4 regions of the Janibacter terrae genome follow, and region 1 is predicted to be linked to each of the others. Evidence: riboswitches for the same ligand, from Rfam matches in the RefSeq annotation. Region 1 holds a riboswitch; each other region holds the start of a gene.
What was found. A riboswitch is a leader RNA that binds a small molecule or an ion and turns the genes downstream of it on or off. The one in region 1 is predicted to bind S-adenosylmethionine.

Region 1 (7,776 bases):
ACGAGCAGGCCGACGAGCAGCGCCTTCCAGACGGCCAGGCTGTACGCAAGCGTGAAGTCCCAGGCCCCCTGCGACCACGTCGACGCGTCACGCGCGACGTCGACGAGCGCACCCCCGTCCCACGCCCGGCTGCCGACGAGGCCGTCGATCTTCAGCGCGTAGGGCCACCACTTGGCCCAGACGAGACCGACGACGAAGACCAGGGCGGTGTTCGCGACCCCGAGGACCCAGCGGTCGAGGTGTCGCGGCCGGCCGGGAGACGGTGCGGTGCTCACGTCGTCACCGTAGGAGAAGGACGCTCCGGTGTCTCGGGGGACGACCTGTCCTAGGGTGGGCGGCGGAGGCGTCTGGGTTCCTGGTGGTCCCCCCGGTCTTCAACACCGGTGAGGCTGAGCATCTCGGTCTGGCGGGTTCGATTCCCGTCCGCCTCCGCCACACGTCCGACCCGAAGGGAGCACGGTGACCGACCCCCGGCAGGCCATCCCGCGCACCGACACGCTGCTGGCCTCGGCGCCCTTCGTCGCCGCGGCGGAGCGACTCGGGCGGGATGTCGTCCGGGTCGCGATCACCGCCGCCCAGCAGCAGGCGCGCGACGGGAGCATCGGCCCCGACGAGGTCCCCGCCACCGCACTCGCCGGGCTCCCGACCCGGGCCAGCTCGCTCACCGCGGTCCTCAACGCGACCGGCGTCGTGGTGCACACCAACATCGGCCGGGCCCCCTTGTCCCCCCGCGCGATCGAGGCCGTCGTCGACGCCGCCGGCTACGTCGACGTCGAGATGGACCTGGCCACGGGAGCGAGGAGCCGACGCGGCGCCGGGGCACTCGCCGCCCTGCTCGACGCCGTCCCCGACGCGACCGGCGCGCTGGTCGTCAACAACGGCGCGGCCGCGCTCGTGCTCGCCACGACCGCGCTCGCCGCCGGGCGCGAGGTCGTCGTCTCGCGCGGGGAGATGGTCGAGATCGGCGACGGGTTCCGCCTGCCCGACCTCATCGCCTCGACCGGCGCTCGGCTGCGCGAGGTCGGCACGACGAACCGCACCCACCTGAGGGACTACGCCGACGCGATCGGTCCGGGCACCGGGTGCGTGCTCAAGGTGCACCCGAGCAACTTCCGCGTCGACGGGTTCACGGCCGAGGTGGGCCTCGGTGAGCTCCGCGGGCTGCGTCGGCCCGACGGCTCCCCCGTGCCGGTCGTCGCCGACATCGGGTCCGGCCTGCTGCGGCCCGACCCGCTGCTGCCCGACGAGCCGGATGCCACGACGTGGCTGCGCGCGGGCGCCACGATCGTCACCGCCAGCGGCGACAAGCTCCTCGGCGGCCCGCAGGCGGGTCTCGTCCTCGGCGACGCGGAGGTCGTCGAGCGGTTGCGCCGCCACCCGCTTCAGCGCGCCCTGCGCGTCGACAAGCTGACCCTCGCCGCGCTCGAGGCGACTCTGCGCGGATCGGTCCCACCGGTCACCGCCGCGCTGCACGTCACCGCCGACGAGCTGCGGCCGCGGGTCGAGGCCCTCGCCGCCGCCCTCGGCCGTGGGGTCGTGGCGGTCGAGGGCCGCGTCGGCGGCGGCGGGGCGCCCGGCGTGCCCCTGCCCGGCTGGGCCGTCGAGATCCCCGCGGACGCCGTCGAGCGCCTGCGCGTCGGCGAGCCGGTCGTGCTCGCCCGGGTCGAAGGGGGGCGCGGCCTGGTCGACCTGCGCTGCGTCCCGGCCGATCGGGACGGTGACGTCGAAGCGGCACTGCGGGCGGCGCTCGGCGACGACGGGCCCGACCCGGGGACGCCCACCCCATGAGGCGCGTGCTCGCCACCGCCGGGCACGTCGACCACGGCAAGTCGACGCTCGTGCGCGCGCTCACCGGGCGTGACCCCGACCGGCTGCGCGAGGAGCGCGAGCGCGGGCTGACCATCCAGCTCGGTTACGCCTGGACGACCCTGCCGAGCGGGGCCGAGGTCGCCTTCGTCGACGTGCCGGGGCACCAGCGGTTCCTCGGGACGATGCTCTCGGGGCTGGGGCCGGCGCCGGCGGTGGTCTTCGTCGTCGCCGCTGACCAGGGCTGGCAGGCGCAGAGCAGCGAGCACCTCGCCGCCGTGCAGGCGCTCGCCATCACCGACGGCCTGCTCGTCATCACCCGGTGCGACCTGGCCGACGACGAGCAGCGAGCCGGCGTGCTCACCGAGTCGCGGCGACACCTGGCCGAGGCCGGGCTCGACCTCCCTGCCGTCGAGGTCTCGGCGGTCCGGGGCGACGGGATGGACTCCCTTCGCGCGGCGCTCGACGAGCTCGCTGCCCGGCTGCCGGAGCCGGACGCCCGGGCGCCGGTGCGGCTCTGGTCCGACCGCAGCTTCTCCGTCTCCGGCGCGGGGACGGTCGTCACGGGCACCCTCGGCGCGGGCACGGTCCACGTCGGCGACCGGCTGGTGCTGCTCGACCGCGGGTCCGCACGCGAGGTGACGGTGCGTGGCCTGCACAGCCAGGACGAGGCGCACGAAGCCGTCGGCCCGGTCTCCCGGGTCGCAGTCAACCTGCGCCGCGTGGACGAGGTCGGCCGCTCCGTCGCGCTGCTGACGCCCGACGCCTTCGCGCTCGCGTCGGTCGTCGACGTGTCCGCCACCGAGCTGCATTCCCCTAGGGCAATGCAGACGAACGGTCACGGGAGCGCGCATTCCCCTAGGGCAATGCAGATGGTCGAGCAGGGGACGCTGCACGTCGGGTCGGTCGACGTCGAGGTGCACGTGCGCCCCCTCGGGCCGGACCACGCCCGCCTCTCGGCCGCGACCGTCCTCCCGTGGCGCGTGGGCGACCGGGCGATCCTGCGCGACGCGGGGAGTCGTCGCCTGTGGGCCGTCCGCGTCGTGGACGTCGACCCCCTGCCGCTCACCCGCCGCGGTGCCCCAGGGCGAAGGGGGCAGGCCCTCGCCTCTGCAGGCGCGGACCCCGCCGACCTCGCCACCGCTCGGCTGCGCTCGCGCGCAGCCGAGCGGGCGGACGTGCTCGACCGGCTGGGTCTCCCCGCGCCAGCGGGTGCCGTGCGGCACGGTGACTGGTGGGTCGACGCGGGGGCCGTGAGCACGTGGCGCGACCGGCTCGGCGAGGCCGTCCGCCGGCACCATGCCGCCGACCCGCTCAGCGCCGGGCTGCCCGTCGCCGAGGCGGCCAGGTCGCTCGGCCTGCCCGAGCACCTCCCTGCGGTGCTCGGGCAGGCCCTGGTGCCGGGACTGGCCACCGACGCCGGCCTCGCCGTCGCCGACGGCCGCGTCCACGACCCGGAGGCTGGCGGCCTCGGAGCCGCGGAGGCCGGGATCGCGGCTCTCGAGGCACGGCTGGGGGCCACCCCCTTCGTGGCGGCGGAGCGGGGTGAGCTCGCCGAGCTCGGTCTCGGGACCGCGGAGCTCGCGGCCGCCGAGCGCCTCGGACGGATCATGCGTCTGCCCGACGACGTCGTGCTGCTCCCCGACGCGCCGGCGCGGGCGATGCGGGTGCTCGCCGGGCTGGAGCAACCCTTCACCCTCAGCCTCGCGCGACAGGCGCTCGGGACCACCCGGCGCGTCGCCGTGCCCCTGCTCGAGCACCTCGACGCCCGCGGGTGGACCCGGCGGGTGGACGGGAGTCTGCGGCAGGTCGTGCGCTAGGCCGCGCTCAGGCAGCGACCTCGAGGCTCGTCGTCACCGGCACGCCGTGCGTGAGGTTGTCGAGGACGGGGCAGTGCTCGGCGACGGCCTGCTCGAGGCGGCGGTACTCCCCTTCGCTCTCCGGGCCGCTGACCGTGATGGCCAGCTCGATGCCCTGGAAGCCCGGACGCACCGACTCGTCCGTGCCGAGGAACCCGGCGAGGTCCAGGTCGCCGCGCAGGTCGACGTCGATCGTGTCGACCCGGAGGCCGAGCTTGTCGGCCCAGACCTGGTAGCTGATGACGGTGCACGAGGCGAGGGCGGCCAGCAGGTGCTCGACCGGGTTGGCGCCCTTGTCGGTGCCGCCGAGGGCCGGCGGCTCGTCGATCGTGTAGCTGAACTGGCGGCTCGTGATGGCGACCTCGGTCCCCGTGACGAGCGCGCCCCGGGTCGTGACCTCGAGCAGCGTGGTGGGTGCGGTGGTGGCAGTCATGGACGGCTCCGTGGATCAGGGGCTCTCGTGAACCCGCGCTTGGCGCGGCCGGTCGGCCGACGCCCAGGTCGTCACCCGGGGCACCCCACCGAGGGTGGAGGGTTGCCGCCCAGCAAGCCGGGGCTTCGCGCTGGGACTCATGACCTGGCCATAAGATGACACACAGCAATCCATAACGTCCAGTTATGTATCAGGAAGTGGGACCGCGCCTGAGGTCGACCGTGAAGAGCGGCAGGAAGAGCTGGGCCAGCGGCCCGATGGCGAGCGCGTAGAGGAAGGTGCCGACGCCGACCGTGCCGCCGAGCAGCCACCCGACGACGACCACCGTGACCTCGATCCCCGTGCGCACCAACCGGATCGAGTGGCCGGTGAGGCGCGCGATCCCCGTCATCAGGCCGTCGCGCGGACCGGGCCCGAACTGCGAGCCGATGTACATGCCGGTCGCGATGCCGTTGAGCACCACGCCCCCGACGAGGAGCACGATGCGCCAGCCGAGGTCGCCCGGCTCGTCGAGGTGCGCGAGGACGAGGTCGGCGGAGGGGCCGATGAGCAGAGCGTTGCCGATCGTGCCGACGCCGGGCTTCTGCCGCAACGGGATCCACCCGAGCAGCACGAGCAGCGAGACGCCGACGACGATCGTGCCGAAGCTCAGCGGGACGTGGCGCGAGACGCCGACGTGGAGCACGTCCCAGGGGATCTGGCCGAGCGTCGCGCGCAGCACCATCGCCATCGACGCGCCGTAGAGGAAGAGGCCCGCGAGGAGCAACGGCAGACGGACCCCGAGGCGCCCGGCACGCAGCTGCTCGAGGGGGCCGATGTCGGCGAGCTGTCGCCCGCGGGGTGGCGCGTCGTCGGTCACCGGGTCAGCGTAGGGCTCGACGAGATCAGTCGCCCACGGTCTGCTTGCCGCGGGCGACGACCTTGCGGTCGGGCGCGTAGACGATCTGGGTGTCCTTGTCCTCGTAGTCGAACTGGTTGAGGAAGAAGCGCATGGCGTTGATCCGGCCGCGCTTCTTGTCGTTGGACCTGATGACCGTCCAGGGCGCGTGCTTGGTGTCGGTCCGCTCGAACATCGCCTCCTTGGCGGCGGTGTACGCCTCCCACTTGTCGAGGCTCTCGAGGTCCATCGGGGAGAGCTTCCACCGGCGCACCGGGTCGATCTGGCGGATGGCGAAGCGGGTGCGCTGCTCCTGCTGGGTCACGGAGAACCACAGCTTGGTGACGTGGACCCCGGCGTCGATGAGCATCCGCTCGATCTTCGGCGCCTGGTCCATGAAGCCCTCGTACTGCTCGTCGCTGCAGAAGCCCATGACCCGCTCGACGCCGGCGCGGTTGTACCAGGAGCGGTCGAAGAGGACGATCTCGCCGCTCGTCGGCAGGTGCCGCAGGTAGCGCTGGAAGTACCACTCGCCCTCCTCTCGCTCGCTCGGCCTGGTGAGCGCGACGACCCTGGCGCCCCGGGGGTTGAGGTGCTCCGTGAAGCGCTTGATCGTGCCGCCCTTGCCGGCGGCGTCACGGCCCTCGAAGAGGACGACGAACTTGCGGCCGGTGTCCTGCGCCCAGTACTGGAACTTCAGCAGCTCGATCTGCAGCAGGTACTTCTCGACGTCGTAGTCGTTGCGGGTCATGAGCTCGTCGTACGGGTAGTTCTCCCGCCACGTCTCGACGGCCAGGCCGTCCGGTCGGATGAGCATCGGGTCGTCACCCTGGTCGTCGCGGACGGTGTAGCCCTCGTCGATGAGCCGGTCGATGTACTCGCGGAGGTTCTGCTTCTGCATGGGACGTGGGTACCACGTGGACCTGTCGCGCGGGTGTCGGAGCGGGTGGCGGAGACTGGAGTCCATGGCCAGGAGGACGAAGGGGGGCGGCGCCACCCCCGCGACGCGGGCGCTGGCGGCGGCCGGGGTGGCGTACACGGAGCACCCCTACGAGCACGACCCGGCGGCGCCCTCGTACGGCGTGGAGGCCGCCGAGGTGCTCGGGGTCCCACCCGAGCGGGTCCTGAAGACCCTGCTCGCCCAGACCGACCTGCCCCGCGACCACGGACTCGTCGTGGGCATCGTCCCCGTCGCCGGGCAGCTGGATCTCAAGGCCCTGGCCGCGGCGGTCGGCGCGAAGCGGGCGAGCATGGCCGACCCGGCGCTCGCCGAGCGGACCACCGGCTACGTCGTGGGCGGGATCAGCCCGGTCGGTCAGAAGCGCGCCCTCGTCACGGTCCTCGACGCCTCTGCGCTCGGGCACGACACGGTCCTCATCAGCGGCGGGCGACGAGGGCTCGACCTGGAGCTGGCCCCCGCGGCCCTCGTGGAGGTGACGGGCGCGGTCGTCGCGGCGATCGGGCGGGCCTGATCACGGCCGGAGGCGGTCCACCTGGCTGACGCAGCCCACCGGCAGGTCGCCGCCGTAGACGTGCGGGAAGAGCTCGGTGTCGCTGCCGACCGGCGTGCCGGGGACGGCCGGCTCGAGCCGGACGGTGAGGCCCCGGGCGGCGAGGGACTGCGCGTCGAGCGTCAGGAGCAGCAGCGGCTCGGTGACGTCGGCGTAGAAGCGGGCGAGGACCCCTTCGAGCTGGGCAGGCGACCCGCTGCAGTGCATGAAGCCCTCCTGCGAGATGAGCCGCCCGCGCGTCGAGACGGGGTAGGTCCCGGACGCCTGGGCGGCCTGCCAGTCGGACTCGAGGGCGATGTGCTGGAGGGTCATGCAGCCATCATCCCGCGCGCCGCGCGTGGATTCGAGGGGTTGCCCTGAGCGCGCGGGAGGAGCAGAACCGCCGCCTGCTGCGTGGCCCCGACACGATGGGCCGTGACCACGGCAGCCCGCTGGACATCCCTTCGCTCACCCCTCGGCAACCCGGTGCGGGTCACCCAACGGCCGAGGGCTCCGCGCAGGAGGGTCCGGGGCCTGACCACTCGACAAGAGAAACCTCGCCTTCGCATGAGTTTCAAACTCTTGCGAAGGCGAGGTTTATCGGGTGACCCGAGAATCCTGGGGCACCTGAGGCGTCACACCCGCACCCCGATGTACTTGGTCTCGAGGAACTCCTCGATGCCCGTCGTCCCCCCTTCGCGCCCGAGCCCGGACTCCTTGATGCCACCGAACGGGGCGGCGGGGTTGGACACCACGCCCTGGTTGAGGCCGACCATGCCCGCCTCGAGGGCCTCGCTGACCCGCAGGCCGCGGTCGAGCCCCTGCGTGAAGACGTAGGAGATCAGGCCGAAGGGGGTGTCGTTGGCCAGGCGGATCGCCTCCTCCTCGGTGTCGAACTCGGTGATCGCCGCGACCGGCCCGAAGATCTCGGCCTCGGCCATCTGCGCGTCGGCGGGCACGCCGGTGAGGACCGTCGCCGGGTAGAAGTAGCCCTCCCGGTCGGCCGGTTCGCCGCCCAGCCGCGCCGTCGCTCCCCGCCCGACCGCGTCGCGGACGAGCTCGTCGACCTTGTCGACCGCCTTCTGGTTGACCAGCGGCCCGACGACGACGCCCTCCTCGACCCCGCGCCCCATGGGCAGCGCGCCCATCCGCTCGGCCAGGCGCCGCGCGAACTCGCCCGCGACGGAGCGCTGCACGAGGATCCGGTTGGCCGCGGTGCAGGCCTGGCCGATGTTGCGCATCTTGGCCGCCATCGCCCCGTCGACCGCGACGTCGAGGTCGGCGTCGTCGAAGACGAGGAAGGGGGCATTG
Region 2 (7,776 bases), 1.1 Mb from region 1:
AAATCCTCGATCTCGTAGGCGTCGATCGAGTCGCGGTGGGCGATCTCCATCCTCGGCAGCGGGCCGGGGGAGCGGGTCAGCTGCAGGTCGGCCTGCTCGAGGTGGTTGAGGTAGAGGTGCGCGTCACCGAGGGTGTGCACGAGCTCACCCGGCTCCATGTCGACCTGCTGGGCGACCATCATCGTCAGCAGCGCGTACGAGGCGATGTTGAACGGGACACCGAGGAAGACGTCGGCGCTGCGCTGGTAGAGCTGGCAGGACAAGGTGGGCCTGCCCCCTTCGCTCGCCGGCGTGACGTAGAACTGGAACATCGTGTGGCAGGGCGGCAGCGCCATGTCCCCGACCTCGGCGACGTTCCACGCGGACACGATGTGCCGCCGGCTGTCGGGGTTGGTGCGCAGGCCCTCGATGACCCCGGCGATCTGGTCGATGCTCGAACCGTCGGGTGCGGGCCACGAGCGCCACTGGTGCCCGTAGACGGGACCGAGGTCGCCCTGCTCGTCGGCCCACTCGTCCCAGATGCTGATGCCGCGCTCCTGCAGCCAGCGCACGTTGGTGTCGCCCCGCAGGAACCACAGCAGCTCGCCGATGATCGAGCGCAGGTGCAGCTTCTTGGTCGTGAGCACCGGGAAGCCCGCGGCCAGGTCGAAGCGCATCTGGTGGCCGAAGACGCTGCGGGTCCCCGTGCCGGTGCGGTCGGACTTGTCGACCCCGTGGTCGCGGACGTGCTCGAGGAGGTCGAGGTACTGGCGCATGGCGCCACGATAGACGTCCCCACCGACGGCTACCCTGAGACGCATGACGACTTCCCCCTTCGGCCGGGTGATCACCGCGATGGTGACCCCGATGACCCCAGACGGCGCGGTGGACACGAAGGGTGTCACCGACCTCGTCGAGCACCTCGTCGCCACCGGACACGACGGTGTCGTCGTCAACGGCACGACCGGCGAGTCGCCGACCCTCAGCTCCGCCGAGAGCATCGCGATGGTCGAGACCGTCAAGGAGGCCGCCGGTGACCGGTTGGCCGTGACCGCCGGTGTCGGCTCCAACAACACGGCGCACGCCATCGAGATGTCGCAGGCCGCGACCCGCGCCGGCGCCGACGCCCTGCTGGTCGTCTCGCCGTACTACAACAAGCCGACGCAGGCGGGCCTGCTCGCCCACACCCGCGCGATCGCCGACGCGGCGCAGCTGCCGATCATGCTGTACGACATCCCGGGGCGCACCGCGACCCCCTTCGCCGTGGACACGCTCATCGCGCTCGCCGACCACGAGCGGATCCTTGCCGTCAAGGACGCCAAGGGCGACCTCTGGGCCTCCTCCGAGGTCATGGCCGCGACCGACCTGCTGTGGTTCTCCGGTGCCGACGAGGTCAACCTCGCGCACCTCGCCCAGGGCGCCCACGGCGTCGTCTCCGTCGTCGGCCACGTCGCCGGGCGCGAGTACCGGGCGATGGTCGAGGCCGTCGACGCCGGTGACCTCGCCGCCGCCCGCGCGATCCACCACCGCCTCATCCCCGTGACCAACGCGATCATGTCCACCTCGCAGGGCGCGATCATGGCCAAGGCCGCCCTCGTCGAGCTCGGCGTCATCGAGCACGCGAGCGTGCGCCTGCCCTACGTCGAGGGGCCGGACGAGCACCTCGACATCCTGCGCAAGGGTCTGGCCGCCTCCGGGATCGGGGCAGCATGAGCCACCCGCACCCCGACCTGCTGCTGCCGCCCGCCCTCGCCCCGGGCGCGCTGCGCATCATCCCGCTCGGCGGCCTCGGTGAGGTCGGACGCAACATGGCGGTCATCGAGCACGAGGGCCAGCTGCTCGTCATCGACTGCGGCGTCCTCTTCCCCGAGGACCACCAGCCCGGCGTCGACCTGATCCTCCCGGACTTCGAGTACATCCTCGACCGGCTCGACGACGTGCAGGCCATCGTCCTCACGCACGGCCACGAGGACCACATCGGCGCTGTGCCCTACCTGCTCAAGCACAAGCCCGACATCCCGCTCGTCGGCTCGACGCTCACGCTGGCCCTCGTCGAGGCCAAGCTCAAGGAGCACCGGATCAAGCCCTGGACCCTCGGGGTCAAGGAGGGCGGGCGCGAGTCCTTCGGCGTCTTCGACTGCGAGTTCATCGCCGTCAACCACTCGATCCCCGACGCGCTCGCGGTCTTCGTGCGCACCGGGGGCGGCACGGTCCTGCACACCGGTGACTTCAAGATGGACCAGCTGCCGCTGGACCGTCGCCTCACGGACCTGCGGGCCTTCGCCCGCGTCGGTGAGGAGGGCGTCGACCTCTTCATGACCGACTCGACCAACGCCGAGGTGCCGGGCTTCACCACGCCCGAGCGCGAGATCGGTCCCGCGATCGACACCGTCTTCCACAAGGCGCAGCGCCGGATCATCGTCGCCTGCTTCTCCAGCCACGTGCACCGCGTCCAGCAGGTGCTCGACGCCGCCGAGCGCAACGGCCGCAAGGTCGCCATGGTCGGTCGCTCGATGGTGCGCAACATGGGCATCGCTGCGGACCTGGGGTACCTGCACGTGCCCGACCGCGTGCTCGTCGACGTCAAGAAGCTCGACAACTACCCGGACAACGAGGTCGTCCTGATCTGCACGGGCAGCCAGGGCGAGCCGATGGCGGCCCTGTCGCGCATGGCCAACCGCGACCACCGCATCGACGTGGGCGACGGGGACACCGTGCTGCTCGCCTCGAGCCTCATCCCCGGCAACGAGAACGCCGTGTACCGCGTCATCAACGGCCTCATGCGCCTGGGTGCCGACGTCGTGCACAAGGGCAACGCCAAGGTGCACGTGTCCGGTCACGCGAGCGCCGGTGAGCTGCTCTACTGCTACAACATCGTCAAGCCGCGCAATGTCATGCCGGTCCACGGCGAGTGGCGCCACCTCGTGGCCAACGCCGAGCTGGCGATCCAGACCGGGGTCGACCCCGACCACGTCGTGCTCGCCGAGGACGGTGTCGTCATCGACCTCGTCGACGGCCGCGCCCGCATCGCCGGCGCCGTGCCCTGTGGGTACGTCTACGTCGACGGCTCGAGCGTCGGCGGCACCACCGAGGAGCTGCTCAAGGACCGCCGCATCCTGCGCGACGAGGGGTTCATCTCGGTCATGGTCGTCGTCGACTCCTCGACCGGCAAGGTCATCGCCGGCCCCGAGATCACCGCCCGCGGCTTCGCCGAGGACGACGAGATCTTCACCCAGGTCAAGCCCAAGATCATCGCCGCGCTCGACGAGGCGACCAGGAAGGGCACGACCGACACCCACCAGCTGCAGCAGGTCGTGCGCCGCGCCGTCGGTGGCTGGGTCGGCGGCAAGATCCGTCGCCGCCCGATGATCATCCCGGTGGTCGTGGCGGCCTAGGAGACGGTGCCCCGGGCGTCCCAGGATTCTCGGGTGACCCGATAAACCTCGCCTTCGCAAGAGTTTGAGACTCTTGCGAAGGCGAGGTTTCTCTTGCTGAGCGAAGGGGGACTGCCGGGTCCCCCCTTCGACCTCACCCGAGGAGGGTCAGAGGGCGCGAAGGGCGCCGAGGAGCCGGTCGATGTGCGCCGGGGTGGTGCCGAGGCCCGCGCTGATCCGCACCGCGGTGTCCTGCTCGTGCTCGGAGAGCAGGTCGTCGACGAGCAGGTGCGCGCAGAACTTGCCGTCGCGCACACCGATGCCGTGGTCGTCGCCGAGGATGCGCGCGACCTCGCTGCTGTCGTGGCCGTCGACCGTGATCGCCGCGACGGGGGCGCCCTCTCCACCGCCGAAGAGCGTGTGGACGCGCACACCCTCGATCCCGGCCAGACCGCTCAGCAGTCGGATGCGCAGGGCCTGCTCGTGGTCGATGATCGCCCGCTCGCGCTCGGCGATGATCTCGCAGGCCCTCGCCAGGGCGATCGCGCCGAGGACGTTGGGGGAGCCGGCCTCGTGCCGGGCCGGACCGCAGGTCCACTCTGTCGTGTCGAGACCGACGCGGGCGGTGGCGCCGCCACCGGCGAGGTAGGGGTCGGCGGCGTCGAGCCAGTCGCTGCGGCCGACGAGCACCCCGGCGCCGAAGGGGGCGTAGATCTTGTGGCCGGAGAAGGCGACCCAGTCGATCCCGAGGGCAGCGATGTCGACCCGACGGTGCGGCGCGACCTGGGCGGCGTCGAGGGCGAAGCGGGCGTCGTGCTCGCGGGCGACCGCGGCCAGGCGCTCGATCGGCCAGTGCTCGCCCGTGACGTTGGACGCGCCCGTGGCGACGACGAGGCGGTGCTCTGCGGGGTGGTTGCGCAGGGCCTGCTCGAGGAGCTCGACGGCCTCGTCGCGGCTGTGCGGCACGGGCAGCCGCAGCGTGTCGCCCCACGGGAGGAGGGCCGCGTGGTGCTCGGAGGCGAAGACGAAGACCTTCGTGCCCGCCGGCAGCGCCCGGGCCAGCAGGTTGAAGGAGTCGGTCGTGTTGCGGGTGAAGACGACCTGGTCGTCCTCACGCGCCCCGACGAAGTCGGCGACGCTCTCGCGAGCCTGCTCGTAGCGCGAGCTGGTCACCCGGGAGGCGAAGCCGGCACCGCGGTGAACGGACGAGTAGGTCACCGCGGCGGTGGCGACCTCCTGCGCGACGGCCTCGAAGGCCGGGGTCGTCGCCCCGTGGTCGAGGTGCGCGTACTCGACGGTCGAGCCGTCGCGGTCGCGGTAGGTCAGGCCCTCCGAGACGAGGCGGGGGAGGTCGGTCGAGGTCTGCTGCACGTGGGACACGGTCATTGGGGATGCTCCTGGTCCGTCAGGGACCCGGGTGTCGACCACGAGTCCGCGCTTGCCGGGCGACAATGGCGTCGCCGGCCAGGTCGTCACCCGGAGCACCCCACCGCGGAGGAGGGTTGCCGACCAGCTAGCCGGGGCTTGTCGCTGGTACTCGTGACCTTGCGGATGACCATATCGGACACCGGTGGGTCCGTGTCGAGAGGAGGCGAGGCGCGTCTCGCCACCTGGGACGTCAGCCGAGGGCGACGGCGATGACCGCTCCGGCGACGAGGTAGGGACCGAAGGCGAGGTGCGTCCCCCGGTCGGCCCGGCGCGCGAGCAGCAGTGCGAGAGCGGCGAGTCCACCGATGACGAAGCCCACCCAGACCCCCACGACGAGGTGCGTCCAGCCGAGCCAGGCGAGCGTCGGCGCGATCGAGACCATGAGCTTGGCGTCGCCCATCCCGATCGAGCGGCCGAAGAGGAGGAAGGCGAGCGCGAGCGTCCCGCCCCCGACGAGCAGGGCCGCGAGCCCAGCCCGCTGCAACGCCTCCCACTCGCCGGTCGCGGCGGAGGCGAGGGTGAGCAGCGCGGCCTGCACGGGGACCAGGGGCAGGGTGATCGCGTTGGGCAGGCGGTGGACGTCGGCGTCCACCGCGGCGAGGACGAGGCCGGCGAGGGCCAGCGAGAGCGGTGCCGCGAGCACCGGCCACGGCAGGTCGGAGAGCCCGCGTGCGATCGCCCACCCGACGGAGGGGGCGACCGGCAGGACCCACAGGTGTCGGGGGAGGGGACCCCCTTCGTCCTCCCGCCGGTAGGTCCCGGTGCGCAGCCAGAGGTACCCGACCACGCCGCCGACGAGCGCCAGGAGGGCGACGATGAGGGTGCGTGCGTCCACGGCGGCGACGCTACTCGGCGGGTGCCGGGGCCGCTCCCCGATCTCCACAGGTTGCCGTTGTTGCGCGTGTGACGCGTGTGTCGGGCGGGGCTTTCGCCTAACCTGCGGAACATGGCCACTCGTCCGTCGACCTCCTCGCGCAGCACCAAGGGCGCCTCGTCGCGCCCCAAGGGCAGCACCCGTCCGTCGGGTCGCACGTCCGCTGCGAAGGGGAAGACCGCCGCCCCGCGCAAGAAGGCCGCGTCCGGCGGTGGTCTCCCGCTGCCGCTGGCCGCGGTCCACAGGACGTGGGTGGGCGTCGCCCACGCCACCGGCGCCGGCGTGCGCCGGATCGGCACGAGTGCCGGCGAGATCGAGCCCGAGCACCGGCGCGACGGGTGGGGCTTCCTGGCCCTCGCGCTGGCCCTGGTCGTCGCGGTCCGCGAGTGGTGGGGCCTGTCGGGCGCCTTCGGTGACGTCGTGCACGCGGTCTTCGCGGGCACCTTCGGCCGGGTGGCGTACGCGCTGCCGATCGTCCTGCTGCTCCTCGGGGTCCGCCTGCTGCGCTCGGCCGGCGAGTCCGCGGCCGACGCTCGCCTGGGCTTCGGCACGGCGGGGCTGCTCTTCGCCGTCTCCGGCCTGACGCACATCTCCAAGGACATCCCGCAGCCGCCGGACGGCGCCGGGCCCATGCGGGACGCGGGCGGCATCGTCGGCTTCCTCGCCGCGGACCCCCTGACCACGGCGGTCACGGAGTGGCCGGCCATCGTCCTGCTGGTCCTCCTCGGCCTCTTCAGCCTCCTCCTGCTCACCGGCACCCCCCTGCACGAGGTGCCGCAGCGCCTGGCCTACGTCCGGGCCGCCTTCACCGGGGAGGTCCCCTCGCACGTCACCAGCGCCGACGTCGCGGCGAAGGGGGACGCTCCCCAGGCCGCGGTCGCGCGGGCCCGGCGTCGGCGCACCTTCGACGACGACGAGAACCTGGGCGAGCGCGACGGCGACACCGCCTTCGACCAGGCCGCGGTGGTCCAGCCCGCGGGGAAGGGACGCAAGCGCAAGGGCGCCGCCGCGCCCGTCGACGCGGTCGACGAGCCGGCCGCGGATGCCGCGGCCACCGACGGTCCCCGCCCGGGGGAGAAGCGGCCGACCAAGAACCCGGTCGTCGCGCCGATCAGGAGTGCGGACAAGCCGGCCCTGGAGCCGCCGCCCACGACCCAGCTGCCGCAGCGGGTCGAGCAGCTGGCCCTGGCCGGCGACGTCACCTACACGCTCCCTGACAGCCAGCACCTCAAGCCCGGCGCACCCCACAAGGAGCGCTCGGCGGCCAACGACAAGGTCGTCGAGTCCCTGACGAGCGTCCTCGACGAGTTCGGCATCGACGCGCAGGTCACCGGGTTCCACCGCGGCCCGACCGTCACCCGGTACGTCGTCGAGCTCGGCCCGGGCGTGAAGGTCGAGCGGGTCACCGCGCTGTCGAAGAACATCGCGTACGCGGTCGCCTCGGCCGACGTGCGCATCCTCAGCCCCATCCCGGGCAAGTCCGCCATCGGCATTGAGATCCCCAATGCCGACAAGGAGATGGTCTGCCTCGGCGACGTGCTGCGGTCCGACGTCGCCCGCAACAACGAGCACCCGATGGTCATGGGCGTCGGCAAGGACGTGGAGGGCGGCTACGTCATCGCCAACCTCGCGAAGATGCCGCACCTCCTCGTCGCCGGCGCCACCGGCTCCGGCAAGAGCTCCTTCGTCAACTCGATGATCACCTCGATCCTCATGCGGGCCACGCCCGACGAGGTGCGGATGGTGCTCGTCGACCCCAAGCGCGTGGAGCTGACGGCTTACGAGGGCATCCCGCACCTCATCACGCCGATCATCACCAACGCCAAGAAGGCGGCGGAGGCCCTGCAGTGGGTCGTGCGCGAGATGGACATGCGCTACGACGACCTCGCGACCTTCGGCTACAAGCACCTCGACGACTACAACAAGGCCGTCAGGGCCGGCAAGGTCGAGCCGATCCCCGGCAGCGAGCGGGTCATCCAGCCCTACCCCTACCTGCTGGTCATCGTCGACGAGCTCGCCGACCTGATGATGGTCGCCCCGCGAGACGTCGAGGACTCGATCGTGCGCATCACCCAGCTCGCGCGCGCGGCCGGCATCCACCTCGTGCTCGCGACCCAGCGA
Region 3 (7,776 bases), 1.5 Mb from region 1:
GAGCGCGTGCCGGATGAACAGCTCGCGGCTCACGACCGGGTCGATCCTGCCGTAGGAGACCGGCCGCCCGACGACGAGCGGCACGCCGAAGAGGGTGACCCGCTCCGTCGCCATGACGCTCGCGGCCTTCTTGGACCAGCGCGGCTCGGAGTAGGTGCGCTTGACCAGGTGCGCGCCCGCGCGCTCTGCCCACACCGGGTCGATGCGGGCGGACGAGCGAGCCCACAGCCGACTCGTCTCGACGAGCTCGCCGGCCATGACGAAGGGGGGTTGCCGCTTGAAGTTCGTCGTGCCGGGCTGGATGGAGAACCGGGCACCGCGGGCGCCCAGGTAGTCGCGCTTCTCCTCGTCGCGCAGGCCGATGTGGCTGAGCAGGCCGGTGAGCAGGGCCTGGTGGATGCGGTCCCAGTCCGGCTCGGCGTCCTCTGCTGCCGTGCGCTGCCGGGTGTCGAGGCGCTGCTGCTTGGCGGCGCGCACGAGCTGGGAGTGCAGGTCCTGCCACTCCCGGATCCGCAGGAAGTGCAGGTACTCGCGCTTGCACATCCGGCGGAAGGCGCTGCCGGACAAGGACTTCTGCTGCTCCTTGAGGTAGACCCACAGGTTCCACCAGCTGGCGAAGTCCGAGCCCTCCCTGCGGAACCGCGCGTGCTGCTGGTCCGCCTGCGCGCGCTGCTCCGTCGGCCGCTCGCGCGGGTCCTGGATCGACATCGCGGCGACGATGACGAGGACCTCGGTCGTGCAGCCGAGCCGGTCGGCCTCGATGAGCATGCGGCCGAGCCTCGGGTCGACGGGCAGCCGGGCGAGGGTCCTGCCCTCGGGGGTGAGGCGACGACCACCGCCGCGTCGTCCCCCCTTCGCCTGCTGGGCCTCGCGCGCGGCCGCGGTCTCCGTGTCGAAGGCCTGCAGCTCCTGCAGCAGCCGGACGCCGTCGGTGATCTGGCGGGAGTCCGGCGGCTCGATGAAGGGGAAGCGCGCGACGTCGCCGAGGCCGAGCGAGGTCATCTGGAGGATGACGCTGGCGAGGTTGGTCCGCAGGATCTCGGGGTCGGTGAACTCGGGCCGCGACTCGAAGTCCTCCTCCGAGTACAGGCGGATGCACACGCCCTCGGCGACGCGACCGCAGCGGCCGGCGCGCTGGTTGGCCGAGGCCTGCGAGACGCGCTCGATGGGCAGGCGCTGCACCTTGGTCCGCTGGCTGTAGCGGGAGATGCGCGCGGTGCCGGTGTCGATGACGTAGCGGATGCCGGGGACGGTCAGCGAGGTCTCGGCGACGTTGGTGGACAGCACGACCCGGCGGCCGCGGTGCGGTGCGAAGACGCGGTGCTGCTCGGCCGCGGACAGGCGCGCGTAGAGCGGGATGACCTCGGTGTCCGGGAGGTCCATCGACGTCAGCGCGTCCTGCGCGTCGCGGATCTCGCGCTCACCGGAGAGGAAGACCAGGACGTCCCGGACATCGGGCGCCGTGCTCGTCGACTCGGTCCACAGCTCCTCGACCGCGCGGCAGATGCCGGTGACCTGGTCCCCGTCCCCGTCGTCTGCCTCGTCGTCGCCCAGCGGGCGGTAGCGGACCTCGACGGGGTAGGTGCGGCCGGAGACCTCGATGATCGGGGCGGGCTCGCCCGCGGCGTCACCGAAGTGCTGGGCGAAGCGCTCCGGGTCGATCGTCGCGGAGGTGATGATGACCTTGAGGTCGGGACGCCGGGGCAGCAGCTGCTTGAGGTAGCCGAGGATGAAGTCGATGTTGAGCGAACGCTCGTGGGCCTCGTCGATGATGATCGTGTCGTAGCGGCGCAGGTCCCGGTCGCGCTGCATCTCGTTGAGCAGGATGCCGTCGGTCATGACCTTGACCGCGGTCTGGTCGCTGCTGTGGTCGGCGAAGCGCACCTGGTAGCCGACGAGCCCGCCGAGCTCGACCTGCATCTCCTCGGCGATCCGCTCGGCGACGGAGCGCGCGGCGATCCGCCGGGGCTGGGTGTGCCCGATCTGCCCGGTCGTGCCGCGCCCGATCTCCAGGGCGATCTTGGGCAGCTGGGTCGTCTTGCCGGAGCCGGTCTCCCCCGCGACGATGACGACCTGGTGCTCGCGCATCGCCTCGGCGATGTCGTCCTTGCGGGCGACGACCGGCAGGTCCTCGTTGTAGTGCAGCTCCTCCGCGGGGACGGCGTCGCGAAGGGTGGTGGGCATGGGGTTCAGGATATCCGCGCCCTCAGAAGTCGATCGTCGTGGTCGGCCCGACCGGCGTGCGCAGCGCGGCGTCGAGCTCGGCCACCGCGCCGGGACGCTGCTGCGTGACGTAGCCGGCCGCGTGTCGTGCGCCGAGCGTCTGGCCGCCGAGCCAGACGGCCCCGAGGTCGCCGATGCCCAGGGTGACCTCGGCCGGCTCGTCGGTCCGGGTGAGTGCGCCGACGCCGTCGCGGGCGGTCCAGCGCCAGGTGCCGGCCGTGTCCTCGAGGACGTCGTCGTGCACCAGCACGACGACGTCGAGGTCCGCGGCGTGACCACGCTCGGCGACCGCGGTCGGCAGGTCGACGAGGCGCAACCACAGGCTGTCGCTCAGACCACCGCCACCGATGGAGCGGTGCGAGGGCAGCCACAGCGCCAGGGCGTCGTCGGGGTGACCCAGTACTCCGTGCTGCCCATGAGGTCGATCGTCGTCAGCCGCTCGGCGAGCGCCAGCCGCGCACCGGGGTCGACGGAGATGAGGAAGAAGACCCCGACCTCGCCCCGCGGCTGCCCGTCGGACCACGTGGGGCTGCGGTGGAAGTACGCGCACCCGACGTCGCGGCCCTCGCGGGTCGCCCACAGCAGCCGGGCCGGCTCCCGGTCGCCGCGGCTCTCCGGGACGTCGCGCAGGATCCGCTCGCAGTCCTCGAGGCTGCGCACGACCTGCCCCGGCGCCTGCTCGCCGCACGCCCTGGCGAGGGCGTGCCAGCGGGCGCCCTGCTCGGCGCTCGCGGTGGTCGTGCGGGTCGCCGTCGCGTCCGCCTGCGTGCGCACGGCAGCGGGCGCGGTGAAGGTCGTGCCGGCCGCGAAGCGCGAGCGCAGCGCCGAGCTCGCGACGCCGTACCCGAAGCGGCCGTAGATCGTCTCCTGCGTCAGGCCCTCGGCAGGACGAAGGGAGGCGCCCCCCTTCGCCGGGACCGAGAGCTCGACGTCCCAGGACCCGGCGATGCCGACGACCTCCCCGTCGCGGGTGGCGACGAAGCCGGCCCGTCGAGGACGAGCGCAGCGGCTGCGTCGTCGTCGGGGTCGATCCGGGTGACGTGGATGTCGGAGGCCATGCCGCCACGCTCGCACCCCGGCGAAGGGGGTGCAACGCACTTTTCTCGGCTACGGCACCGGTGAGGTGATCGGTCGCGACGTGATGCCCTCCACGCGGGACTCTCGCCGCCGGCGCTCGGTCTCCTGCCGTCGCTCCTCGGCCTCCTCCCGCGCCCGGCGCTCGCGCCGGGCCTCGTCGGACTCGGTCGCGGCGCCGACCTTGTCCGCGGCCGACTGGACCGAGCTCACCTGCGCCGTGGTCTTGTTGGTGACCTTGACCGAGTACTTGAGCGCATACCCGCTCCTTCGCACGCGCCCGGCGCCGGCCACGGCCGACCAGTCGGTGACCATGTCGTCCACGAGCCGGATGCCGGTCTTGTCGGCGAGGGTGTCCGTCACCTTGTGCTTCGCCCGGACCTTGCCCGTGGCGACCTGGTGCTGCGCCCAGATCCTCGTGTTGGTCGCGAGCCGTCGATGGGCGATGGGGTTGGTCGACCTGTCGGCGGCCCTGATGCCCTTGAGCTCGTCGGCCCGGCGGCTGGCCCGGGTCGCGTCCCTGGCCTCGATGCGCCGACTGCCGGGCACGAGGATGTCGGCCGCCGTGAGCACCGTCGTCAGGCCGACGTCCCGGTAGCTGCCCTCCCCGTACACGGCGCGGCGCCCCAGCCTGCCCAGCGGGTCGGCTGCCGTGACGACGGCCGCAGGCTTGCCCCAGGGCGTGAGGTCGACGACGTCGTTGTTGAACAGGCGGCTCCGGCCCGTCCGGCTCGCCATCTCGAAACCGTTGTACCCCTTCTCGTCGGAGAGCTCGGACCCCACCGCGGCCAGGCTCGTCGCCATGGTCCGCTCGTCGGCGCTCGCCTCCTCCGCCTCGCGCTCGAAGCCCCTCTTGTTCATCTCCCGCGAGTTGGCGGCGGCCCGGTACTCCCGCTCGACGATGGCGTACTCGGGGTCCTGCGGGGTCAGCGTCGCGAGCTTCGCCTTGCGCTCCTCCGAGATGCGGACGTTCTCCTCGTACCGTCCACGGAGTCGCTCGAGGGTGGCCTGGCTCTCCTCGAGCCGGTCCGCGTAGGGACGGATGATCCGCTCGGTGTCCGCGAGGCGGTTGGCGATCGCGAAGAGGTCATCCGGGGTGCTGCCCACCTCGTCCTCGAAGATCGTCCCCGCGCACGAGTCCCACACCCCCTTCGTCGAGACCATGCGCAGCATCTCGGCCACGGTGTGGATGTTGGCGGCGACCGTCCGCAGCTCGTCCGCCTCGGCCCGGATCGTGCTGGGGTCGCCCTCCTCGATGGTCCCGGGGTCGTGGAGCGCCATCAGAGGATCCCTTGGTTGCGCCGGTCGACGAGGTCCTCGGTGAGCACGTACCAGGACCCCGCGTCCCGGGCCAGCCGCGCCAGCTCGCGCAGCTGCTTGCCCACCCTGATCCGCTCCCGCTCGAAGTCCCCGATCGCCGCCTCGTACGCGTCGGTGCCGTACCAGCTCGGGAACCCGAAGGTCTCGACGGCCTCGTTGTTGGCCTTGGCCGCCTTCTCCTCGAGGAAGTCGGCGATGGCCTTGAGCTGGCGACCGAGGCCCTCGATGCCCTCGCTGTCGATGGAGATGCGTTCCTGTCCGCCCATGCACCCACGCTAGGGAAGAACGCCGAGGGGCCCGTGGAGTTCTCCACAGGCCCCTCGGGGTGGTCGTCAGGCCTTCGCGGCGGCGAAGCCCTGCTCGAGGTCGGCGACGATGTCCTCGATCGCCTCGAGGCCCACTGCGAGGCGCACGAGGCCGGGGGTGACGCCAGCGGCGAGCCGGTCCTCGTCGGGGCCCTGCGAGTGGGTCGTCGACGCGGGGTGGATGACGAGCGAGCGCACGTCACCGATGTTGGCCAGGTGGCTGTGCAGGCTCAGGCCCTCGACGAACTTCTTGCCCGCCTCGAGGCCGCCGGAGATCTCGAAGGAGATGACGGCGCCGGCACCCTGGGGCGTGTACCGCTGCGCGAGCTCGTGGCTGGGGCTGCTCGGCAGCGAGGCCCACGTGACCTTGTCGACCTGCGCGTGCTGACCGAGGAACTCGGCGACCTTGGCCGTGTTGGCCAGGTGCCGCTCCATGCGCAGGCTGAGCGTCTCGATGCCCTGCCCGATGAGGAAGGCGTTGAAGGGGGAGATCGCCGGGCCGATGTCGCGCAGCAGCTGCACCCGGGCCTTGAGGATGAAGGAGAGGTTGGCACCCATGGCACCGTCCACGCCGAGGTCCGGGCCGAAGCGCAGCCCGTGGTAGCTCGGGTCGGGCTGGTTGTAGTTGGGGAACTTCTCCGGGTCCGCCGCGTAGTCGAACCGGCCGGCGTCGACGATCACGCCGGCGATCGCGGTGCCGTGGCCGCCGAGGTACTTCGTCGCGGAGTGCACGACGACGTCCGCACCGTGCTCGATCGGACGGAGCACGTAGGGCGTCGCGATCGTGTTGTCCACGACGAGCGGCACGCCGGCCGCGTGCGCGACCTCGGAGATGCCGGCGATGTCCAGGACGATGTCCTTGGGGTTGCCGATGGTCTCGCCGAAGAAGGCCTTGGTGTTGGGCTTGACCGCCGCGCGCCACTGCTCGAGGTCGCTCGGGTCATCGACGAAGCTCACCTCGATGCCGAACTTCGGCAGGGTAAACTTCAGCAGGTTGATCGTGCCGCCGTAGAGGGCGGTGCTGGCGACGATGTGGTCACCGGCCTCGGCGAGGTTGACCAGGGCCAGGTGCGTCGCGGACATGCCGGAGGCGGTGAGGAGCGCGCCCACGCCGCCCTCGAGGGCCGCGATCTTCTGCTCCACCGCGTCCTGCGTGGGGTTCATGATCCGCGTGTAGATGTTGCCGAGCTCCTTGAGCGCGAACAGGTTCGCCGCGTGCTCGGTGTCCTTGAACTGGTAGGAGGTCGTCAGGTGGATCGGCAGTGCCCGCGAACCCGTGGTCGGGTCGGGCGCCTGGCCGGCGTGGATCTGCTTCGTCTCGAAGTTCCACGTGGACGGGTCGCTCATGAGTTTTGCTCCTGATCGTGCGCGCTTGACCGTGGCGGTCGCCACGGACCAGGTCGTCTCCCGGGGCACCCCACCGCGGATGGAGGGTTGCCGGCCAGCGAGCCGGGGCCTGGCGCTGGCACTCAAGACCTACCCGGAGACTAGGAGGGTGACCAGCATCTGGTCAGGCCCGTCTCACGCGGTGGACCCACCACAGGCCGACGAAGGGGAGGACGAGCGGCAGGAACCCGTACCCGGACCCGAAGTGCGACCAGACGGTCTTGTCCGGGAAGAGGTCCGGCAGGACGTACGACAGCGTGCCCACGGTGAGCACGCCGACGGCCTCGACGAGGATCGCCCCGGTCGCGACCCGCGCGCCGGTGGTTCCCCCCTTCGCCAGGGCCACGGTCGCGACGACGTAGACCACGGCCGCGAGCGCCGAGAGCGCGTACGCCAGCGGCGCCCGGTCGAGGTACTGGGTGACCTGCAGGACCGAGCGGCCGGTCGCGGCGAGCGCGAGCACGGCGTAGACGGCGACGACGACCCGACCCGGCCCGGTGCCCGTGCGCAGCTCAGGCGGAGCCATGGGTCTGCCAGATCTGCAGGATGCGGTAGGTCATGACACCGACGGTGAAGGCACCGGCGAGGACGACCCCCATGGCCCACCGGGTCTTCTCCTTCAGGGCGATGAAGACGACGATCGGGGGCAGGATCGGCAGGGTGAGGGCGTAGGCGAGCATCGTCGCCCCCTCCCCCTCCCCCTCGACCTGCCCCATCGCGATCGCGGACCCGACGACGAGAGCGAGCAGGAGCAGCTCGACGACGGCGGTCGTGAGCAGCATGAGGTCGTCGACGAGCCGGTCGATGATCAGGTAGGCCAGGGCCAGGACGCCGAGCACGCCGACCGCGACGAGCACGAGAGTGGTCAGCGGCACAAGCACGGCGGCAAGCGTACGCGGCCCCGCTGCTGGCACGATCACGGCATGAGCGCGCCACGCCCCGGAGCCCACGACCTGCTCGCCGCCGTCGTCGATGCCGGCAGCTTCGTCTCCTGGGACGAGCCGATCGACCGCTCCGGCCTGAGCGACGGCTACCTCGCGACCCTGGAGGCGGCAGCCGCGCGGTCCGGCACCGACGAGTCGGTGGTCACCGGCCGGGCGAGCATCCGCGGGCACGAGGTCGCGCTCGTCGTCGGCGAGTTCCGCTTCCTCGGCGGCTCGATCGGGCGCGCGGCCGCCGGACGCATCGTCGCGGCGGTGCGCCGGGCGACGACCGAGCGCCTCCCCCTCGTCGCGGCGACGGCGAGCGGAGGCACCCGGATGCAGGAGGGCACGCCCGCCTTCATGACGATGGTCGACATCTCCGCGGCCGTCGTCGCGCACAAGGCCGCCGGCCTGCCCTACCTCGTCTACCTGCGGCACCCGACGACCGGCGGGGTCTTCGCGTCGTGGGGCTCGCTCGGCCACATGACCATCGCCGAGCCGGGCGCGCTCATCGGCTTCCTCGGCCCGGTCGTCTACGAGACGCT
Region 4 (7,776 bases), 1.5 Mb from region 1:
CGGTGGCGTCGGCGCCGGCATGGACGTGTGGCTGATGCGTCAGCTGGCCCAGCACGTGCGCACGGAGTTCCCGCCGCGCGGCTGACCGACCTCGAGGTGCGCGCGCAGGGGGCCCGGCGGTATCGTCCGCCGGGCCCCTGACCCGCTCAACGGAGAGTTGCCCCCATGTCCTTCGCCGAACTCGTGGACGGCGCCAACGGCTTCATCTGGTCGATCCCGCTCGTCGGGCTCTGCCTCGTGGCCGGCCTGTACTTCACCATCCGCACCCGCCTCGTCCAGGTCCTCGGGATCCCGGACATGGTCAAGCAGCTGCGGGAGGGAGAGGACTCGGTCGACGGGACCTCGTCCTTCCAGTCGCTGATGATGTCCCTCGCCAACCGCGTCGGCATGGGCAACATCGGTGGCGTCGCCACCGCCATCGCCTTCGGCGGCCCGGGTGCCGTCTTCTGGATGTGGACGGTCGCCTTCCTCGGTGCGGCGACCTCCTTCATCGAGTGCACCCTCGGCCAGATCTACAAGGAGAAGGACCCCGACACCGGTGAGTACCGGGGTGGTCCGGCGTACTACTTCGAGAAGGCCTACGCCCACCGGTGGCGCACGCTCTCGCTCGTCTACGCGGTCACCTTCGCCGTCGTCACCGTCTTCGCCATGAGCTTCTTCCTGCCCGGCGTGCAGGCCAACGGCATGTCCTCGGCGCTCGATGCAGCGTGGGGCGTCCCGACGTGGGTGACGGCCATCGGCATCGTCATCGCGCTGGCCTTCATCGTCATCGGCGGCGTCAAGCGCATCGCGACCTTCGCCGCCTTCGTCGTGCCGCCGATGGCGATCCTCTACATCCTCTTCGCCCTCGTCGTCTTCTTCGTCAACGCCGACCAGATCGGTCACGTCTTCAGCGAGATCTTCTCGGGTGCCTTCGGCGGCCACGCGGTCTACGGCGCGATCATCGGCCAGGCGGTCAAGTGGGGCGTCCAGCGCGGCATCTACTCCAACGAGGCGGGCCAGGGCACCGGCCCGCACCACGCCGCCGCCGCCGAGGTCTCGCACCCGGCGAAGCAGGGCTTCGTCCAGGCCTTCGCCGTCTACATCGACACCCTCTTCGTGTGCACCGCGACGGCCTTCATCATCATCTCGACCGACATGTACTCGGTCTTCAGGGGCGAGAGCTACCCCGGACCGACGCTCTACGAGGGAGCGATCGGGACCGACGTCGAGCCCGGCCCGGGCTTCGTGCAGGCGGGCCTGGACAGCTTCGCGCCCGGTATCGGCTCGAGCTTCGTGGCCCTGGCGCTCGTCTTCTTCGCCTTCACGACGATGGTCGCGTACTACTACATGGCCGAGGTCAACCTCGCCTACCTCACCCGCAAGATCCGCAGCGCCACCGTGCGCCGCGGGATGATCCGGGCGCTGCAGGGGTTGATCCTCGTCTCGGCCGCCTACGGGGCGACGACGACGGCCGGCTCCGCGTGGGGCCTCGGCGACATCGGCGTCGGCACGATGGCCTGGCTCAACATCCTGGGCATCCTGCTGCTCCAGGTCCCGGCCCTGAAGGCGCTCAAGGACTACCGCGCGCAGAAGGCCCGGGGCATCGACCCGCAGTTCGACCCGCGTGAGCTCGGGATCGAGGGTGCGCAGTTCTGGGAGCTGCGTGCCGACGGCCAGATCACCCAGGGCGCCCCCCGGGAGACGGTCGGCGCACGCGAGTGAGCCCGCGCACCTGAGGGAATCCGGACCGGGCGCGCTACGTTGGATCCAGCGGAGCGCGCCCGGACCGGGCACGCCTGAGCGTCAGGAGACCGACATGGCCACGACCAGCCGCGTCCGCAACGCCACCCACCTCGCTTCCGCCGTCCGCAGCGCGGCGCGGCCCGGCGGGCCCAGCCTCTGGACCCGCCTGCGGGCCGTCCCCCGGATGATCCGCGCGGTCCGCGCGGGGCAGTACACCGGTCTGTCGTCCAGTCGCCTGATGCTCCTGCTCGCCGGTGTCGGCTACGTCGTCTCGCCGATCGACGTGGTCCCGGAGGGCCTCCTCCTCGCCCTCGGCCTGCTCGACGACGTCATGGTCATCGGCTGGGTCGCCACGACCCTGGTGCGGGAGACCGAGGACTTCATCGCCTGGGAGCAGGCGGTGGCCGCAGGTGCGTCCGGGCGCCAGCAGTGGACCCCGCAGCAGCAGTGGGAGCCCGGCCCGACGGTCCGCTCGCACGTCGTGCGCGACTGACCGTCCGCAGACCACCTGCCTGACGTCCGGGTTCCCACAGGATCCGCCCGGTCGCTGCTGGCACCCTCTGCAGGCGCCAGATTCGTCGGCATGGACCACATCGCCCGACCTCGCGACGCCGCCGAGCTCGCCGTCATCCTCCCGTACCAGCTCGGGTACCACCCGGGCCCCTCCCTCTGCCTGACCGTGATGCGCGGCCGCCGGCTCGGCCTGCTGCAGCGGCACGACCTCGTGCCCGAGCCCGCGGCCTGCCGGGCCGTCGCGGAGCACGCCATCGCCATCGCGGTGCGGGAGGGGGCCACCGCAGTCCTGCTCATGGCCTTCGAGGAGGACGAAGGGGAGTCCCGCCACCTCCGCGCGGCGATGACCGCCGCGGCCCGCGAGGCCGGGCTGCGGGTGCAGGAGCACCTCGTGGTCCGCGACGGGCGCTGCTACCCCGCAGGCGGGCCCCGGGCCAGGCGTCGCCTCGGCATCCCGCTGCCCCGACCCGAGGACGTGCCCGCCGTCGCCACCTTCGTCGAGGCAGGGGTCTGCCCGCTGCCGAGCCGTGCGCACCTGGTCGACGCCGTGCTGCCGGAGCGCGACGAGGCCAGGGCCCGTCGGGTCGCGCTCGCCGTGAACCCGCTCGAGGAGGAGTTCGCGCACCAGCAGGTGGCCCGGACCTGGGCGCGGCTGCTCGACCCCTCCGCCGACGCGACCCCGGTCGCCGAGCTCAGCGACGCAGAGCTCCTCGTCCTCTCCGCGTCGCTGCAAGACGTCGACTGGCGTGACGCGCTCCTCGGCGGCCTCTGCCCCGGAGCCGTGCCCTTCGCCACCTTCGGCGACCCCCTCGTCGAGCACGCCCGCACGGCGCTGGCGCGCTGCCCGTGGGCCCTCGTGGACCCGGACGCCGGGTCCGTGCCCGATGCTGCCGTCGACGTCGGTCGCCACCAGGAGGACGTCCTCGCGGTCCGCGCCCGCATCGCCGAGCTCGGGCGGCTCGTGCCCGAGGAGCTCACGCCCCCGCTGCTCACCTGCACGGCGCACATCGCGTGGTGGATGGGGGACGGCACGATCGCCGGCAGCTGCCTCGAGCGCGCGCTGCAGATCGAGCCCGGCTACCGGCTCGCCGGTCTCATGCTCGACCTGCTGTCCGCCGGGCTGCGGCCCTGGGACCTCGGGCCCGACGCGCGCGCGGGGCGCCACCCGGCGGCCTAGTCCGGACACCGGACCGGACTCGATCCCGTGGGGCCGCTGTGGTTAAGGTTGTCGCCAGGTCATGAGTGCCAGCGTCAAGCCCCGGCTTGCTGGCCGGCAACCCTCCTCGTGACGGGGTGCCCCGGGTGATGACCGGGTCGCATCGCAGTGGTGCGGCAAGGCGAGACCCCGGGAGCACCGTCGATGAGCGTCACCACCACACCCCCCAGCAACACCGCGCTGTGGCGCGACGGCGACGAGCCGGGGGACCGGCACTTCCTGCGCATCGGGGACCTCACGCTCGAGTCCGGCGAACGCCTGCCCGACGTGGTGCTCGCCTACGAGACCTGGGGCGAGCTCGACCCGGCCCGGGACAACGCGGTCCTCGTCGAGCACGCCCTCACCGGCGACAGTCACGTCGTGGGCCAGGCCGGTCCGGGACACCCGACCGACGGGTGGTGGCCGGGCCTGATCGGGTCCGGCGCACCCCTGGACAGCGACGAGTACTTCGTCGTCGCGATCAACGTCCTCGGCGGTTGCCAGGGCAGCACCGGTCCCGGGACGCTCGCGGCGGACGGCCGGCCGTGGGGCGGGCGCTTCCCCCGGCTGACGATCCGCGACCAGGTCGCGGCAGAGGCGGCGCTCGCCGACGCGCTGGGCATCGAGCGCTGGCACACGGTCATCGGCGGCTCGATGGGCGGCATGCGCACCCTCGAGTGGGCGGCCGGTCACCCCGACCGGGTCGGTACCGCCATCGCCCTGGCCACGAGCGGCTACGCGACTGCGGAGCAGATCGGCTGGAGCCAGGCCCAGATCCTCGCGATCCGCAACGACCCCTGGTTCGCCGACGGCGACTACTACGACCACCCGCAGGGTCCTGAGGTCGGTCTCGGCATCGCCCGCCGCATCGCCCACGTGACCTACCGCAGCGAGATCGAGCTGCACGAGCGCTTCGGTCGCCGGGAGCAGGACGAGCCGGCGGGGGAGTGCGGTCGTCCGCGCTATGCCGTGGAGAGCTACCTCGACCACCACGGCGGCAAGCTCGCGCGTCGCTTCGACGCCAACTCGTACGCGGTGCTCTCCGAGGCGATGAACTCGCACGACCTGGGTCGCGGGCGCGGCGGGGTCGAGGCGGCGCTCGCCCCCTTCGCCGGTCGCCTGGTCCTCGCGCCGGTGGACTCCGACCGTCTCTACCCGCCCCGCCTCTCGGAGGAGCTCGCGCGACTGCACCCACGGGCGCAGCTGACGACGATCTCCTCCCGGGTGGGCCACGACGGGTTCCTCACCGAGGTCGACCAGGTCGCTGGGCTGCTCCGCCGCGTGCTCGCCGGGGACACGGCCGCGTGTGAGTGAGACACGTCACGCGCCGCCGGTGTAGCGTCTGGCACAGGTCATTCAGGAACCCAGTATCTGTTGAGGAGCATCGATGACGATCGTCGTGGGGTATGTGTCCACCAAGGAGGGCGAGGCCGCTCTCGAGCGGGCCTTCGAGGAGTGCCACCTGCGCAAGGAGCCGCTCGTCGTCATCCACTCCGACCGTGGGGGTGTGGGGATGAGCGGCGACACCGCACGCAAGAACGAGCAGGACCTCAAGCAGGTCCGGACCCGTCTCGAGGAGGCCGGCGTCGAGGGTGAGGTCCGCGGGCTCGTCCGTGGCAAGGAGCCGGCCGAGGACCTCATCGTCGTCGCCGAGGAGACCGACGCCAGCCTGATCATCATCGGCCTGCGCAAGCGCACGCCGGTCGGCAAGCTGATCCTCGGCTCCAACGCCCAGCGGGTGCTGCTCGACGCGCCGTGCGACGTGCTCGCCGTCAAGGCGCGCTGAGCCGCCACGCACGGCACCAACCGACCCAGCGGGCGTCCTTCGGGGCGCCCGCTGCGGCATTTCGGCGCACCGCGTTTTATAATGGTGACGAGCCCAGCGCGCAGCGACCGGGCGAGTCGGAGCCCGAGGGACGAACGCCACCCCTTGGAGGTCCCGGCGGATTCTTCCGTGACGAAAGGTTGTTGGTGACTGCTGTGTCCCCACGGTCCGACGGGGCGCAGGGCTCCCTCCCCAAGGAGTTCTCGCACCCATCGCTCCAGGAGCTGGTCCGCAAGGGCCACACCACCGGATCCATCACCAGTGACGAGCTGCAGGCCGCCTTCGGCGACGCGCAGATCAGCCCCAGCCGGGGGCGGGTCGTCCTGCGGGCGCTCGACGACCAAGGAATCGAGGTTCAGGTGCCACAGTCCACGTCCGCCAAGAAGACGACGGCGAAGAAGGCCCCCGCGAAGCAGGCGGTGACCAAGAAAGCCGCTGCACCCGTGAAGAAGACCGCGGCGCCCGTGAAGAAGACCGCGGCGAAGAAGGCGACCACCAAGACCGCCGCCCCCAAGGCGGCTGCTGCCGCGGCGGCGGCCCCGGTGAAGAAGGCCGCCGCCAAGAAGACCGCTGCGAAGAAGACCGCCGCCAACAAGGCCGCCAACCCGACGACGACCACGGCCGAGGAGCCGGATCCCGACGAGGACGAGGTCATCGGCGAGGACCCGGCGCAGGCGAAGGCCAAGCCCGAGACCGAGCAGGACGAGAAGTCCGGTTTCACGATCAGCAACGACGACGAGGACGACGCTCCCGCGCAGCAGGTCGTGACGGCCGGTGCCACCGCAGACCCGGTCAAGGACTACCTCAAGCAGATCGGCAAGGTCGCCCTCCTCAACGCCGAGCAGGAGGTCGAGCTCGCCAAGCGCATCGAGGCCGGCCTGTTCGCGGAGGAGAAGCTCGCCTCGGGCGAGAAGATCGACATGAAGTTCAAGCGCGAGCTGTGGTGGATCGCTCAGGACGGCAAGAACGCCAAGAACCACCTGCTCGAGGCCAACCTGCGACTCGTCGTCTCGCTCGCCAAGCGCTACACCGGTCGCGGCATGCTCTTCCTCGACCTCATCCAGGAGGGCAACCTCGGCCTGATCCGTGCGGTCGAGAAGTTCGACTACACCAAGGGCTACAAGTTCTCGACGTACGCGACGTGGTGGATCCGCCAGGCCATCACGCGCGCCATGGCCGACCAGGCCCGCACCATCCGCATCCCGGTGCACATGGTCGAGGTCATCAACAAGCTCGCCCGTGTGCAGCGCCAGATGCTCCAGGACCTGGGCCGTGAGCCCACCCCGGAGGAGCTGGCCAAGGAGCTGGACATGACGCCGGAGAAGGTCGTCGAGGTCCAGAAGTACGGTCGCGAGCCCATCTCGCTGCACACCCCGCTCGGCGAGGACGGTGACTCCGAGTTCGGTGACCTCATCGAGGACTCCGAGGCGGTCGTACCGGCCGACGCCGTGAGCTTCACGCTCCTGCAGGAGCAGCTGCACTCGGTCCTGGACACGCTCAGCGAGCGGGAGGCCGGCGTCGTCTCCATGCGCTTCGGCCTGACCGACGGCCAGCCCAAGACGCTCGACGAGATCGGCAAGGTCTACGGCGTGACGCGTGAGCGCATCCGCCAGATCGAGTCCAAGACCATGAGCAAGCTGCGTCACCCGAGCCGCTCGCAGGTCCTGCGCGACTACCTCGACTGACCGCCACCCCTCAGCGGCGCCGGGTCAGGCGCCGCGAGAGGGCGCGGCCGAGCGCGCGCCAGGTGTCGACGCCGTCCTGGGGCCACAGCAGCGAGCGCACCTGGGCCGAGCGCTGACGGCTGGAGCGGACCCGTCCGACGACCGCGTCGACCTCGTGGGACACATCGGGCAGCTGGCTGCGGGCCGGGGCGTAGCGCGCGGTCTCCAGGGTCCTCACGACGAGGTCCAGCTGGTCCTGCACGTGTGGCTCGAGGGACATGCGGTGGCCGAGCCAGGCACCGGCCTGCCGCGGGGTGGACCCCACGGGTGCCCGGATGCCGAGGTCGTCGAGCTGGCTGACCAGCTCCTGCCACTCCCGCTCGACCCGGGCGGCGTCGTCCTCGGCGCGCGAGCGCCCGCGACGTCGGGAGAGCCGCGCCGTGACCGGCACGATCGCGAGCAGCAGCGCGAGTCCGGCGAGACCGAGCAGCCACCACACCCACCGGGGGGTGCCCTCGTCCGCGACCGCCGTGGGGTCGACGGACGTCGCCTCCTCGCCGGGCTGGGCCGCGGCGGACGAGCTGCTCGTCGTCGACGAGCTGGACGTCGCGCTGTCCGTCGAGTCGCCTGTCTCGGAGGTCTGGATCGTGTAGCCGGGGACGGAGGCCGCGCGCGCCCCGGGCGTTGGCTCGAACCGCACCCAGCCCACGCCTTCGAAGTACAGCTCCGGCCACGCGTGGGCGTCGCTGGCGCGCACGACCCGCTGCCGGCCGTCGGGGGAGGAGCCGGGGAGGAAGCCGACGACGACGCGCGCGGGGATGCCGCGGGCGCGGGCGAGCAGGGTCATCGTCGTG

Region 2: it holds a riboswitch for S-adenosylmethionine, as region 1 does, so the genes downstream of both, V3C34_RS13330 (aminotransferase class V-fold PLP-dependent enzyme) here and V3C34_RS01305 (OsmC family protein) in region 1, are expected to answer to the same signal.
Region 3: it holds a riboswitch for S-adenosylmethionine, as region 1 does, so the genes downstream of both, V3C34_RS08515 (bifunctional o-acetylhomoserine/o-acetylserine sulfhydrylase) here and V3C34_RS01305 (OsmC family protein) in region 1, are expected to answer to the same signal.
Region 4: it holds a riboswitch for S-adenosylmethionine, as region 1 does, so the genes downstream of both, metX (homoserine O-acetyltransferase MetX) here and V3C34_RS01305 (OsmC family protein) in region 1, are expected to answer to the same signal.

Annotation. Positions count from the first base shown of each region.
Region 1 covers NZ_CP144167.1:253,673-261,448, forward strand. Annotated here, with positions in the region: gene V3C34_RS01285 (permease) at 1-275, opposite strand, end outside; tRNA gene V3C34_RS01290 (tRNA-Sec) at 340-435, shown strand; gene selA (L-seryl-tRNA(Sec) selenium transferase) at 460-1,788, shown strand; gene V3C34_RS01300 (SelB C-terminal domain-containing protein) at 1,785-3,626, shown strand; gene V3C34_RS01305 (OsmC family protein) at 3,634-4,098, opposite strand; SAM riboswitch class IV at 4,129-4,243, opposite strand; gene V3C34_RS01310 (YczE/YyaS/YitT family protein) at 4,289-4,957, opposite strand; gene ppk2 (polyphosphate kinase 2) at 4,983-5,876, opposite strand; gene ybaK (Cys-tRNA(Pro) deacylase) at 5,941-6,447, shown strand; gene V3C34_RS01325 (DUF952 domain-containing protein) at 6,448-6,798, opposite strand; gene V3C34_RS01330 (NAD-dependent succinate-semialdehyde dehydrogenase) at 7,101-7,776, opposite strand, start outside.
Region 2 covers NZ_CP144167.1:2,696,170-2,703,945, reverse strand. Annotated here, with positions in the region: gene V3C34_RS13345 (thymidylate synthase) at 1-755, opposite strand, end outside; gene dapA (4-hydroxy-tetrahydrodipicolinate synthase) at 799-1,692, shown strand; gene V3C34_RS13335 (ribonuclease J) at 1,689-3,374, shown strand; gene V3C34_RS13330 (aminotransferase class V-fold PLP-dependent enzyme) at 3,522-4,739, opposite strand; SAM riboswitch class IV at 4,783-4,898, opposite strand; gene V3C34_RS13325 (A24 family peptidase) at 4,972-5,616, opposite strand; gene V3C34_RS13320 (DNA translocase FtsK) at 5,728-7,776, shown strand, end outside.
Region 3 covers NZ_CP144167.1:1,725,644-1,733,419, reverse strand. Annotated here, with positions in the region: gene hrpA (ATP-dependent RNA helicase HrpA) at 1-2,184, opposite strand, end outside; gene V3C34_RS08535 (sterol carrier protein domain-containing protein) at 2,207-2,539, opposite strand; gene V3C34_RS08530 (hypothetical protein) at 2,554-3,321, opposite strand; gene V3C34_RS08525 (hypothetical protein) at 3,331-4,578, opposite strand; gene V3C34_RS08520 (hypothetical protein) at 4,578-4,883, opposite strand; gene V3C34_RS08515 (bifunctional o-acetylhomoserine/o-acetylserine sulfhydrylase) at 4,950-6,269, opposite strand; SAM riboswitch class IV at 6,286-6,399, opposite strand; gene V3C34_RS08510 (hypothetical protein) at 6,433-6,834, opposite strand; gene V3C34_RS08505 (hypothetical protein) at 6,821-7,189, opposite strand; gene V3C34_RS08500 (carboxyl transferase domain-containing protein) at 7,232-7,776, shown strand, end outside.
Region 4 covers NZ_CP144167.1:1,738,435-1,746,210, forward strand. Annotated here, with positions in the region: gene V3C34_RS08555 (hypothetical protein) at 1-85, shown strand, start outside; gene V3C34_RS08560 (alanine/glycine:cation symporter family protein) at 166-1,704, shown strand; gene V3C34_RS08565 (YkvA family protein) at 1,799-2,218, shown strand; gene V3C34_RS08570 (DUF4192 domain-containing protein) at 2,309-3,415, shown strand; SAM riboswitch class IV at 3,473-3,583, shown strand; gene metX (homoserine O-acetyltransferase MetX) at 3,599-4,747, shown strand; gene V3C34_RS08580 (universal stress protein) at 4,821-5,219, shown strand; gene V3C34_RS08585 (RNA polymerase sigma factor) at 5,414-6,943, shown strand; gene V3C34_RS08590 (DUF3488 and transglutaminase-like domain-containing protein) at 6,954-7,776, opposite strand, start outside.